DNA from 3 places in the Alteromonas sp. McT4-15 genome. Region 2 is predicted to be linked to each of the others. Evidence: predicted binding sites of a transcription regulator. Region 2 holds the regulator's gene; each other region holds the start of a gene.
The links. The regulator FNR, encoded in region 2, switches genes on or off when oxygen is low (the NO sensors DNR and NnrR bind a similar motif). The targets are predictions, from matches to a motif close to TTGATCTAGATCAA.

Region 1: LHL20_RS00485 (high-potential iron-sulfur protein) is a predicted target of FNR. The motif match lies at 1,856-1,869, and genes of this name have one in related genera.
Region 3: nrdG (anaerobic ribonucleoside-triphosphate reductase activating protein) is a predicted target of FNR. The motif match lies at 2,110-2,123, and genes of this name have one in related genera.

Annotation. Positions count from the first base shown of each region.
Region 1 covers NZ_JAJALG010000001.1:106,646-109,925, reverse strand. The annotation lists gene LHL20_RS00500 (exonuclease domain-containing protein) at 1-810, opposite strand, end outside; gene LHL20_RS00495 (CPXCG motif-containing cysteine-rich protein) at 995-1,186, shown strand; gene LHL20_RS00490 (flavin reductase family protein) at 1,179-1,808, shown strand; gene LHL20_RS00485 (high-potential iron-sulfur protein) at 2,017-2,310, shown strand; gene LHL20_RS00480 (amidase) at 2,399-3,280, opposite strand, start outside.
Region 2 covers NZ_JAJALG010000044.1:15,395-18,674, forward strand. The annotation lists gene ccoS (cbb3-type cytochrome oxidase assembly protein CcoS) at 1-272, shown strand, start outside; gene LHL20_RS19045 (sulfite exporter TauE/SafE family protein) at 259-918, shown strand; gene fnr (fumarate/nitrate reduction transcriptional regulator Fnr) at 970-1,710, shown strand; gene uspE (universal stress protein UspE) at 1,881-2,804, shown strand; gene ttcA (tRNA 2-thiocytidine(32) synthetase TtcA) at 2,951-3,280, shown strand, end outside.
Region 3 covers NZ_JAJALG010000001.1:167,340-170,619, forward strand. The annotation lists gene LHL20_RS00735 (TnsD family Tn7-like transposition protein) at 1-321, shown strand, start outside; gene LHL20_RS00740 (Tn7-like element transposition protein TnsE) at 336-1,991, shown strand; gene nrdG (anaerobic ribonucleoside-triphosphate reductase activating protein) at 2,184-2,660, shown strand; gene nrdD (anaerobic ribonucleoside-triphosphate reductase) at 2,647-3,280, shown strand, end outside.

The DNA.
Region 1 (3,280 bases), on a different contig from region 2:
TGCTAAGACTTCTAACGCACGACTGCGCGCTATGCCAAGCAGTTTAAGTCCGAGGGCGTATAACAATTGATCTTTATAAAAGCATGCGGACACACCATGGGTTTGCGGAAAGTCACTTCGAGATAGGGTTTCTAATTCGCTATCACTTAAGTCATTAAGCTGTCGATAGCAGTTTGCATAAAACCACGCCGCCTGCGTGTCTTCTTTTGTTTCAAAACGCGCAACGTCACTAACAGAATCTGCGCGTGTTCGCATTACCCCCAAGTCGCGCATTGAAAACTGATTTAAACGGCTTTTGGTGTTACCAAAATACAAAAATAATAGGAAACGCAGCGCTTCATCGAACAGGCACACCAAATAATCATCACTAGAGAAACTCGCTGGCCAGCCCTTTTGTTCAACTTCATTGCGAAGCAGTGTGACTAGTTTGGGTTTCGTCAGCGATGCAAGACCACTCACACTGGTGTACTCGCCAAGTAACCCCAGCAGTGCCTCTTTGGTTAAAACACCAGCAATATCGCTTATTGACGCGCTTGAAAGATCACCAAACCAGCCATTGTCTATCAACCAGTCTATCTGCTGTTGAGGGGCGGTAATTTCTGCATAATTAAACTGCCTGCGATCAATAACGGCATACTTTCTATTTGCCGCGCGAACCACAACGCACTGTTTATCTTCATCAAGCGCTTTGAAATTGGAAATAAAACGCGCCGCTTCATCAGTTAACAGCGTCGCGCTTGCCCCCTCAAAGAAGTGCAAGAATTCATAAAAATGCGTTAAATAATAACGTGGAGGCAAGTCTTTTCGCATAGTAATTACTGTAATGCTGAACACGCAAATAGTGTATATTTATACAGATAAATTAACAACTCTCGTGCGCTTCAGTTTGCGTTTACGTATGCCAATTGCCTACAGCGAAAACCTGTTGAAAGATGATCACCCGCCGCCTTCACCACGTACCATATAGTACTAGAGTAAAACGGTGAACAATTTTATGAGCTTAACCCGCGCGATGGGCTTTTCTTGCCCTTATTGTATGGCCCCGAACGACGTTGAAATTGATGAAATAAATGATGTTGGACAAGTGCAAGTACTTGACTGTCAGGTATGTTGCCAGCCGATTGAACTTAACGTTTACCAGCATGGCGATGAACTTCAACTAGAGGCTACGCGAGAAAATGACTAGCCCCTTGTTTAAAACCGACATCGACAGCATGGAACAGCGCTATCGCGCTAACCTTATAAACAGCTTATCCGGCTTTAAGCCTGCAGTGCTGTTAGGCACCTCCGATGGTACTACGCACAATGTCGCAATTATCAGTTCGGTGGTGCACATCGGTGCTAATCCGCCGCTACTTGGCATGATCATGCGTCCGCACACGGTCCAACGAGACTCATTGGGTAATATTAAAAAAAGTGGCTTTTATACGCTAAACCACGTCAGTACCGACTGGATTGATAAAGCGCACCAAACCTCTGCACGCTATGCGCCGGATGAAAGTGAATTTGACGCCGTGGGCCTAACACCATTTTTTAGTGAGACCTTTTCGGCACCTTTTGTAAAAGAAAGTGAAGTGAAAATCGGGCTTAAAGTGGCACAACATTTCACGCTCATCAACGATACAGAGATGATCATAGGCGAAATTCAAGAGCTACATATCAGCGAAGACTATATTGCAAGTGATGGGTTTGTTGATATTGAAGGGCTGAAGAGCGCCTGTATATCAGGTTTAGATAGTTATCACGCAACGAGCCGTTTGGCACAGTTCGCCTACGCCAAGCCCGGTATAGCGCTAAAAACGAAGTGAACTTTGTCTTCGATGCTGTATCAAACACATAGGCGTGTGACGTTTATTTAATGTAGATCAATAGAAAGTGTACGTTTTTATTCGATCTTTTTTGAAAAAGAGATAGTATCTAGTTATGTAAAAAAACCTGCCGCTTTGGCAGGTTTTTGCGTTTAAGGCGCTAAATAAAAAAGAATCATTATCGTTTCTATCTCTTAAGGAGAGTGTTATGAAATCTGTAAATCGCCGCGACTTTCTTAAGCTGTCAGGCTCTACAGTAATTGGTCTTACATTAGGTGGCGTTGCGCTTCGCGCGCAAGCACAAGAGCAATTAAGTGCAGATGATGCAACTGCAAAAGCATTAAACTACACCCCATCATCAACCGTTGATGGTGCTAAATGTGCTAACTGCATGTATGTACAAGGTAGTGATGGTGAGCAATACCGTCCTTGTAACATCTTCCCGAACAAGCTGGTAAATGCAGACGGTTGGTGTAGTGCATGGGTGAAAAAGCCAGGCTAACAAGCAGTTATACTACCGCTTTTTGCTATTCACATTTGAAAGCCCCGACAACACATCGGGGCTTTTTTATGTGTCAGTTAACCTCACGCTATGGCTGATAAGGCTTTGTTACTGCTTTAAGTGCAGGGTTATCAAATCGAGTAGGCAGCAAGCTTGGTGTGATGTAAAAACCGTGTTTTGCTTCAAATACACTGCCAATACTAAGCACTTTTTCATCTTGCCACTTCGCCCCAATAAAGCTTATTCCCACGGGTAAATCTTTTACGGCACCAGCAGGAATGGTTAGGTGCGGATACCCAGCAACTGCGGCTAAGTAGCCAATACCGATAAACCCTGCAGGTGAGTGATCGCCATAAACGCCATCAATGAGAAACGAGGGACTATTTGAAGGTGCGACAAGCACATCAACCTTGTGCTTTGCCATCAACGCATCAATACCACTCTTACCAGCTGTATCTTGAATGAGCGACACGGCATTCTTATAGTTTTCACTTTCCAGTGAATCAGATGCCAACGACTTCTCGAAAATACTCTGATCGAACAATGCTAGTTCGCGCTCACTTTGGCTATTAAATGCTATCAGGCCTTCGAGGTCTCGAGCGGGCAATTGTGCCGGCGAAGAGGCCAGGTATTCATTAATAGATGCATGGAATTCGCTTAACAATACGTTGTACGAGTCTCGCCAGAAGGTATCTGGCTGATTGAAATCGCTAATTTCAACTAACGTAGCGCCAGATGCTTTAAGTTGTTCAAGTGCTTGCTCGTAAATGGCAAGTACGTGAGGATTATCACCTTGACGATAACGCACAACGCCTACAGAGATACCTTTTAAGTCTGTTGCTATTAAAGAGGACGTAGGTAATGTTGGAATATGCGTATCTGCATCAGCAGTTGCTTTATCTTGAGCATCGCTACCTGCCATCACTGACGTCATCAACCAAGCATCTTGCACCGTAGCGGTCATTGGGCC
Region 2 (3,280 bases):
TTATTTACGTCCTTATACCCATCGCCATCATTATCGTGGCCGTCGCTATCGTTATTTTCTTTTGGGCTGTAAAGTCCAATCAGTTTGAAGACCTCGATCGTCAAGGCTACAGTATTTTGTTTGATGATGATCTGTCGCCAGAGGAAAAACAACTTGCAGAACAACGTAAGAAACTGCAAGAAAAAGAAGAATTAACTCACTTATCTAAACACACGAACACAGCGAAAACATCAGTCAATCAACCTGAAAACGAGACTCATGGAAGGCATTAATTACTTTTCTGCCTTTCTTATTGGCCTCGCAGGCGGCGTTCACTGTGTAGGAATGTGTGGGGGTATTGTAACCGCACTACGAATGGTTACCCCCAAAGGCATTTCCCCCTTCCCCTATACACTGACTTATAATATTGGGCGCATTGTGAGTTATACCATCGCAGGCGGTATAACTGGTTTTTTTGGAAAAATTGCCGCTGATTATATTCCCCTCGCGAATTATGCACTTTCACTGATTAGCGGCATCATGCTACTGCTATTGGCATGCTATCTCGGGCAGTGGTATACCGGCTTAACCAAACTAGAACGGTTGGGCAACGGAATATTTAAAAAAATACAGCCTTACTCTAAACGTTTTTTACCATTTAGGACGCCGCTGAGCGCCTTTCCCTACGGCTTTATTTGGGGATGGTTACCGTGCGGGTTAGTGTATTCGACATTAACATGGTCATTGGCTTCTGGCAGTGCCTTGCAAGGTAGCGCAATTATGTTCTTCTTTGGGTTAGGCACATTGCCTACACTGATTGCGACAAGCTTGGGTAGCCAATGGTTGATCTCAGGATTTAAAAACATATTGGTTAGACAAGGGATCGCGAGCATAATGGCTATATATGCTGTTTATCTGATTTATCGCGCAATCGCCTAAATCTTGCGGTATCATAACAAAGTAAACCCTGTAATTTGTGAGTTAGTATTTATGAGCAAAGGAAGCCAATTCTCTATACATTGTCAAAACTGCAGTTTCAGTCATTTATGTCTACCAGTGGCATTGAATAAGACAGAAATTGAGTCTCTTGATGACATTATTGAGCGTAAAAAACCACTCCATAAGGGCGATACGCTTATCCAAACTGGCGATACCTTTCGTTCACTCTTTGCTGTTCGCACAGGCTCATTTAAGTCTTTTGTTACAAACAAAGAAGGTGAAGAGCAGATAACAGGTTTTCACTTTCCTGGCGATATCATAGGCTTTGATGCACTACGTGAAAATCAGCATCAAAGCTACACGCAGGCTCTTGAAACTGCAATGGTGTGCGAACTTCCCTACGAAACGTTAGATGAAATGTCAGTACAATTTCCAAAACTTCGTCACCAGATTATGAGCTTCATGAGTGCGGAAATTAAGCAAGATCACGATATGATTATGCTGTTAAATAAACGCACAGCCCAAGAACGTCTCTTATATTTCATCTCGCATTTGTCTCAACGTTTTGAAGAACGTGGTTTTTCACACAGAGAGTTTCACTTAACGATGACACGTAATGAAATAGGTAACTATTTAGGTTTGACTATCGAAACGATAAGTCGCCTGTTAAGTCGCTTCCAAAAAGACGGTATTATCAAGGTAGATGGCAAGCTTATTACTATTTTAGATTTTGATCGACTTAGTACAAAACTAGAAGCGCTTAACGGTCCCAGCGTTGTGTGTAACGGTTAGGAACCCTAATCAACAACTGATAACAAGATTAAGATTGGCGCTTTGAAAGCGCCTTTTTTATTTATTGATCTAAAACAACTAACGTTTTTAGTATTGTCGTTTACACTTACCTTAAGCGTCCAACTTATTTATAAAACTAAATACTAAGCTTTTGTTTATAAGGGGTAGTTATGATTGAGTACAAACGCATCCTTGCTGTTGTTGATGCCGAGCGAGACAACCAACCTGCCTTAAGCAGGGCCTACGAATTAGCGTCAAAATTGGGCGCTTCAGTAACAGCCATGATGGTGGTATACGATCTCTCTTATGACATGACCACTATGCTTAGCCCTGATGAAAGAGAGTCAATGCGCGACGCCGTCACTAACGAACACGCCAAATGGCTATCAGGAGAGCTTCACAAGCAAGGCTATGGAGAAACTGATATTGTTGTTGAGTGGAATAATCGCGCCTATGAATCAATTATTCATTATGCCTTGGACAATCAAATCGATTTAGTGGTTAAAGCAACTAAGAAACATGATGACTTGGCATCCGTTATATTTACGCCCACAGACTGGCACCTGATGCGTAAATGCCCTCGTCCAGTATTATTGGTAAAAGAGCACGATTGGCCAGAAGGTGGCGAAATTATTGCTGCTGTAAACGTAGGTACTGAAGACGACGAACATGCTGCGCTCAATGATAAAATTACCGTTATTGCCAACGACTATGCGTCGCTTTTAAAAGGGAATGTCAATCTTGTTAACAGCTACCCTTCTACACCGCTAAATATTGCTATTGAAGTCCCTGAGTTCGACCCTGACACTTATCATGATGCGGTTAAGCAACACCACCAGAATGAAATGCGCGCCCATGCACTTAAATATGGTGTACCTGATAATAAATGCGTAGTTAAAGAAGGATTGCCAGAAAAGGTTATCCCCATGGTTGCAAAAGACATTGACGCAGAACTCGTTATCATCGGCACAGTTGGCAGAGTTGGCATTTCAGCCGCTTTGATTGGTAATACTGCAGAACATGTTATCGATGAACTGAACTGCGATGTGTTGGCACTCAAGCCCGACGGTTTTGTATCACCGTTGGCAAACTAAGTGCTGTGCAAAGTAGGATGTCATTATTTTGAACGAACAAGAACTCTGAACGAACAATAGCGAATAAATTAACGTGCGCAGGCATGGTTTCGAAAAGGTGCTTTATTGTATAATGTGCTTTTTATTACAAACCAAGCTAGTTAATTATGAGTCTAGGCACAAATGGTGCTGATGCGGCGCCTCTAAATGCGACGCAAAGTAAGCAAAAGTACAACTTCAACAAACTTCAAAAACGCCTTCGCCGAAATGTGGGTAAAGCCATTGGCGATTTTGGAATGATTGAAAATAATGACAAGGTAATGGTGTGCCTATCAGGCGGTAAAGACAGTTACACCATGCTCGACATTCTTTTATTCTTAAAGAAGATTGCGCCTATTCACTTTGATATTGTTGCCGTAAACCTAGACCAGAAACAGCCCGGTTTCCCGGAGCATATTTTGCCTGAGTATCTAGATAGCATTGGTGTCGATTACAAA
Region 3 (3,280 bases), on a different contig from region 2:
CATCTTGAATCAGTATATGAGGTCATGGCTAACGTGCGTAATAGACCGCGTTTGACAAGAACTCGAATCATTAAGGAACTGCCCCGGTCAAATTCAGTTGAGAAACATTTGCCTGATCTACCAGCGACCAGCCAATGGCTCACTGATCATGAAGAATCGGTAGAAGACTTTCAACTCCACAGATTGAGGATTGCTTACGAACAAATGAAATCGAACGACCTTGAGGTGAAACGTTGGCGTTTACTCAGAACAGCTGCAATTCGAATAGAATTAGTAACCCCCAAGATTGAAGCCGAAATACGACGTTTAGAACAAAGTTAAGGATAGCCCGATTTATGTCTAATATTGATGAGATTGGAATTCGCGGAATACCTAAAGAATCAAAGCTAATATTGTTGGGAGATTGGTATCAGAATCCAGGGCAAGAGTGGAAAGTCATTTGTTATTTTTACCGGGATGATCTAGGTTATTTTAGGAAGGGTTTGCCTATCGATCTATTACCAGCCTTAGTCCCCGGAACTGTCTTTCCAAGAACATCAACAGAAAACAAGGCTCAGGGATGGACAGAAACGGTTATGTTGCCTCAGCAGGACAGCTGGAAAAAAGTAGATTTTCGACAACTACCTCGCACCTTAAAACGTGTCGATGATTTTTCAGAACAATTCGACAATTGCGTTCTGTACAGAATCGAAACTGACGAAAAAGTATATTGGTTACCAATAGCAGAAGTCGCACGCATGCTTTTCTTTCATTCTTCAGAAGTGGTGCGCGCTGCTGTTTATCAGGGGAATACCTGGCAACTTGGTAAGTCCTGGTCTGAAGATTGGGTTGGTAACGTTGAGTTGTCTGCCAATATCCCTGTTAGGTATATGAACAGCCTACAGTACAGAAAGTTCTTTACTTGGTTATTCTTTGATTCTGACACGCAAGATAGCTTCGGCTCTGTTTTTAAATCAATTAATCAGAATTCAATTGTTGAAAACGGTGCAGATCGTTGGACATTTGATTTTACAACGCCAGACTTGAGCTACTGTGAAATTTCACTTTCAGGCTATACGGGCAGAGAGGCTGAAGAAAATCAGGTGTTTATTCGTGAAATTAGGTCAGTTTCTGGTCTGAAGGCGCCTGACCTTGATGTTGTATATTTCTCACACCCTGATGACCACCTATTGCTGAGCAAAGACCCTAAAGAAAATGACGAAAAACCTAAACCACTTAACAAACCACCCGTAGATATTAGAGAACTGGACCCAGACACGAATCCGAAATCCAGTAAAAAGCGGCACTCTGTAAAGTTAGGGCGAAGCGGATTAAATTTTGATGTGGAGCTCGATACAAGGCGTAGCCCAAGGAATGTGAAGGCGCTGCCACCCCAATCTGAACCAGACCTTGAAGAGATAGAAGAGCAGACTCCTAAAGAATTGGCTAGCCTGCAACAAGGGAGTGACAAAGGAAAAGCTCTAAAGGCCGATGTCGACAATCTTGACCCTCCGGACTTAGTAGATGCGCCCGAGAAAATTGTATTCTTTCAGTCCATGCTGCGAAAACTGGAAGAAGAACATGGGTGGCAAATTGAGAGCAAAATCGGAGATGTCCCGAAGAAAAGATGTCGCAGTCAGCATTTAGTTGGGGATAGACCGCGTCGGTACTGCCATGCTGTTATTAAGCGAGATAAATCGACGACGATTCAGATACTAGAAATTGAACTAACCAGTAAGTTAAAGAAAGACGGGACATTAGAAGCTGAAAGCTTATCCACATTGTTTTTTCGAGCAGGCGATACCGCTGTTACTTTTCAAAGGATTTTAGATGAGTTGATGACGGCATATAAGGACGAAAGGTTGAATGCAATGAGCTGGAAACGACAGTTTATTTCACAAAACACTTCGGTTAGAGAATATTTAGGTCACCCTGACAACAAGATAAAAAACGAACTAGATGCTCTTGAATCATGGGTAGCAAGAGCCGCTGATAAAGTTATAGGAATGTAGCAGAAATATATTAATACCGCTTCCGTCAGAGTGGCTATTCTAGCTTCGAGCGGTTGCTTTGCGAAGAAGTGGGTTGCATCCTATTGCGCTGTGAAAAAATGATTGGCAGTTGCAAGCCTTGATCTGGATCAATACAACATATAGTGTCTCGTGTGATTATTTAGCACAACATATAGTTGTTTGGGTTATCTAATGCAGCCCCTTTTTAACACACTGGAACCTCAAGTGCTTTTCCAAGAAGTACCTGATGAAGTGTCGCTCGGCTTTACTATCACCGGTTGTAAACTACGTTGTGAAGGCTGCCATAGCGAAGAGATTTGGGACGGCAACTTGGGAGTATCCCTAACGAATGAAGCATTTGCCGCTTACCTTAAAAAATATGAGGGCTTTATAACCTGTGTGCTCTTCTTTGGAGGTGAATGGTATGCAGAGGCGCTAATTGAAAAGCTTCGTATTGCCAGACAATCCCAACTGAAGACCTGTCTTTACACCGGATTACCCAGAGTATCCTCAAAAATCCAAGAACAATTGTCATTCCTGAAAACCGGTAAGTGGATATTTTCACTTGGCGGACTCGACTCCCCGTCGACCAATCAAAAACTAATAGACGTCAATACAGGTGAATTACTAAACCATAAATTTTGGGAGAATCAGTGTGCTAACCCTTGATGAAAAACACATAAAACAAAAACTACAGTTTATCGATAGTTATTTAAATGCTGAAACAGCAGCTGATGGCGCGAAGTTAGACGCCAACGCAAATGTGACACATAAAAACATTGCCACGCTCGAGGCTGAACTGATGAAAGACTATTTTATTCAGGTAAACCGAGCATTAGTGAGTAATAAAATTGAAGAGCTATTTGGTCATGAACTTGCACTTGAGTACCAGCGACAGATCGAGTCACATGAAATCTACGTGCATGATGAAACCAGCCTAAAACCATACTGCACCTCAATTACCATGTATCCGTTTCTCTTAAATGGGTTGACTGAACTTGGCGGTGAATCCAAGGCTCCTCAACATATCGAGTCTTTCTGCGGCAGCTTCGTAAACTTGGTATTTGCCATCAGTGCCCAATTTGCAGGAGCCATTGCGACTGTCGAATTTCTGATTTATTTCGACCATTTTGCGCGTCGGGATTATGGAGAAAACTATCTCAACACGCATGCAAAAGAAGTCGCTAACCATCTACAGCATGTCGTTTATGCCCTAAACCAGCCAGCGGCGGCTCGCGGCTATCAGAGTGTGTTTTGGAACATATCGCTTTATGACAAATTCTACTTTG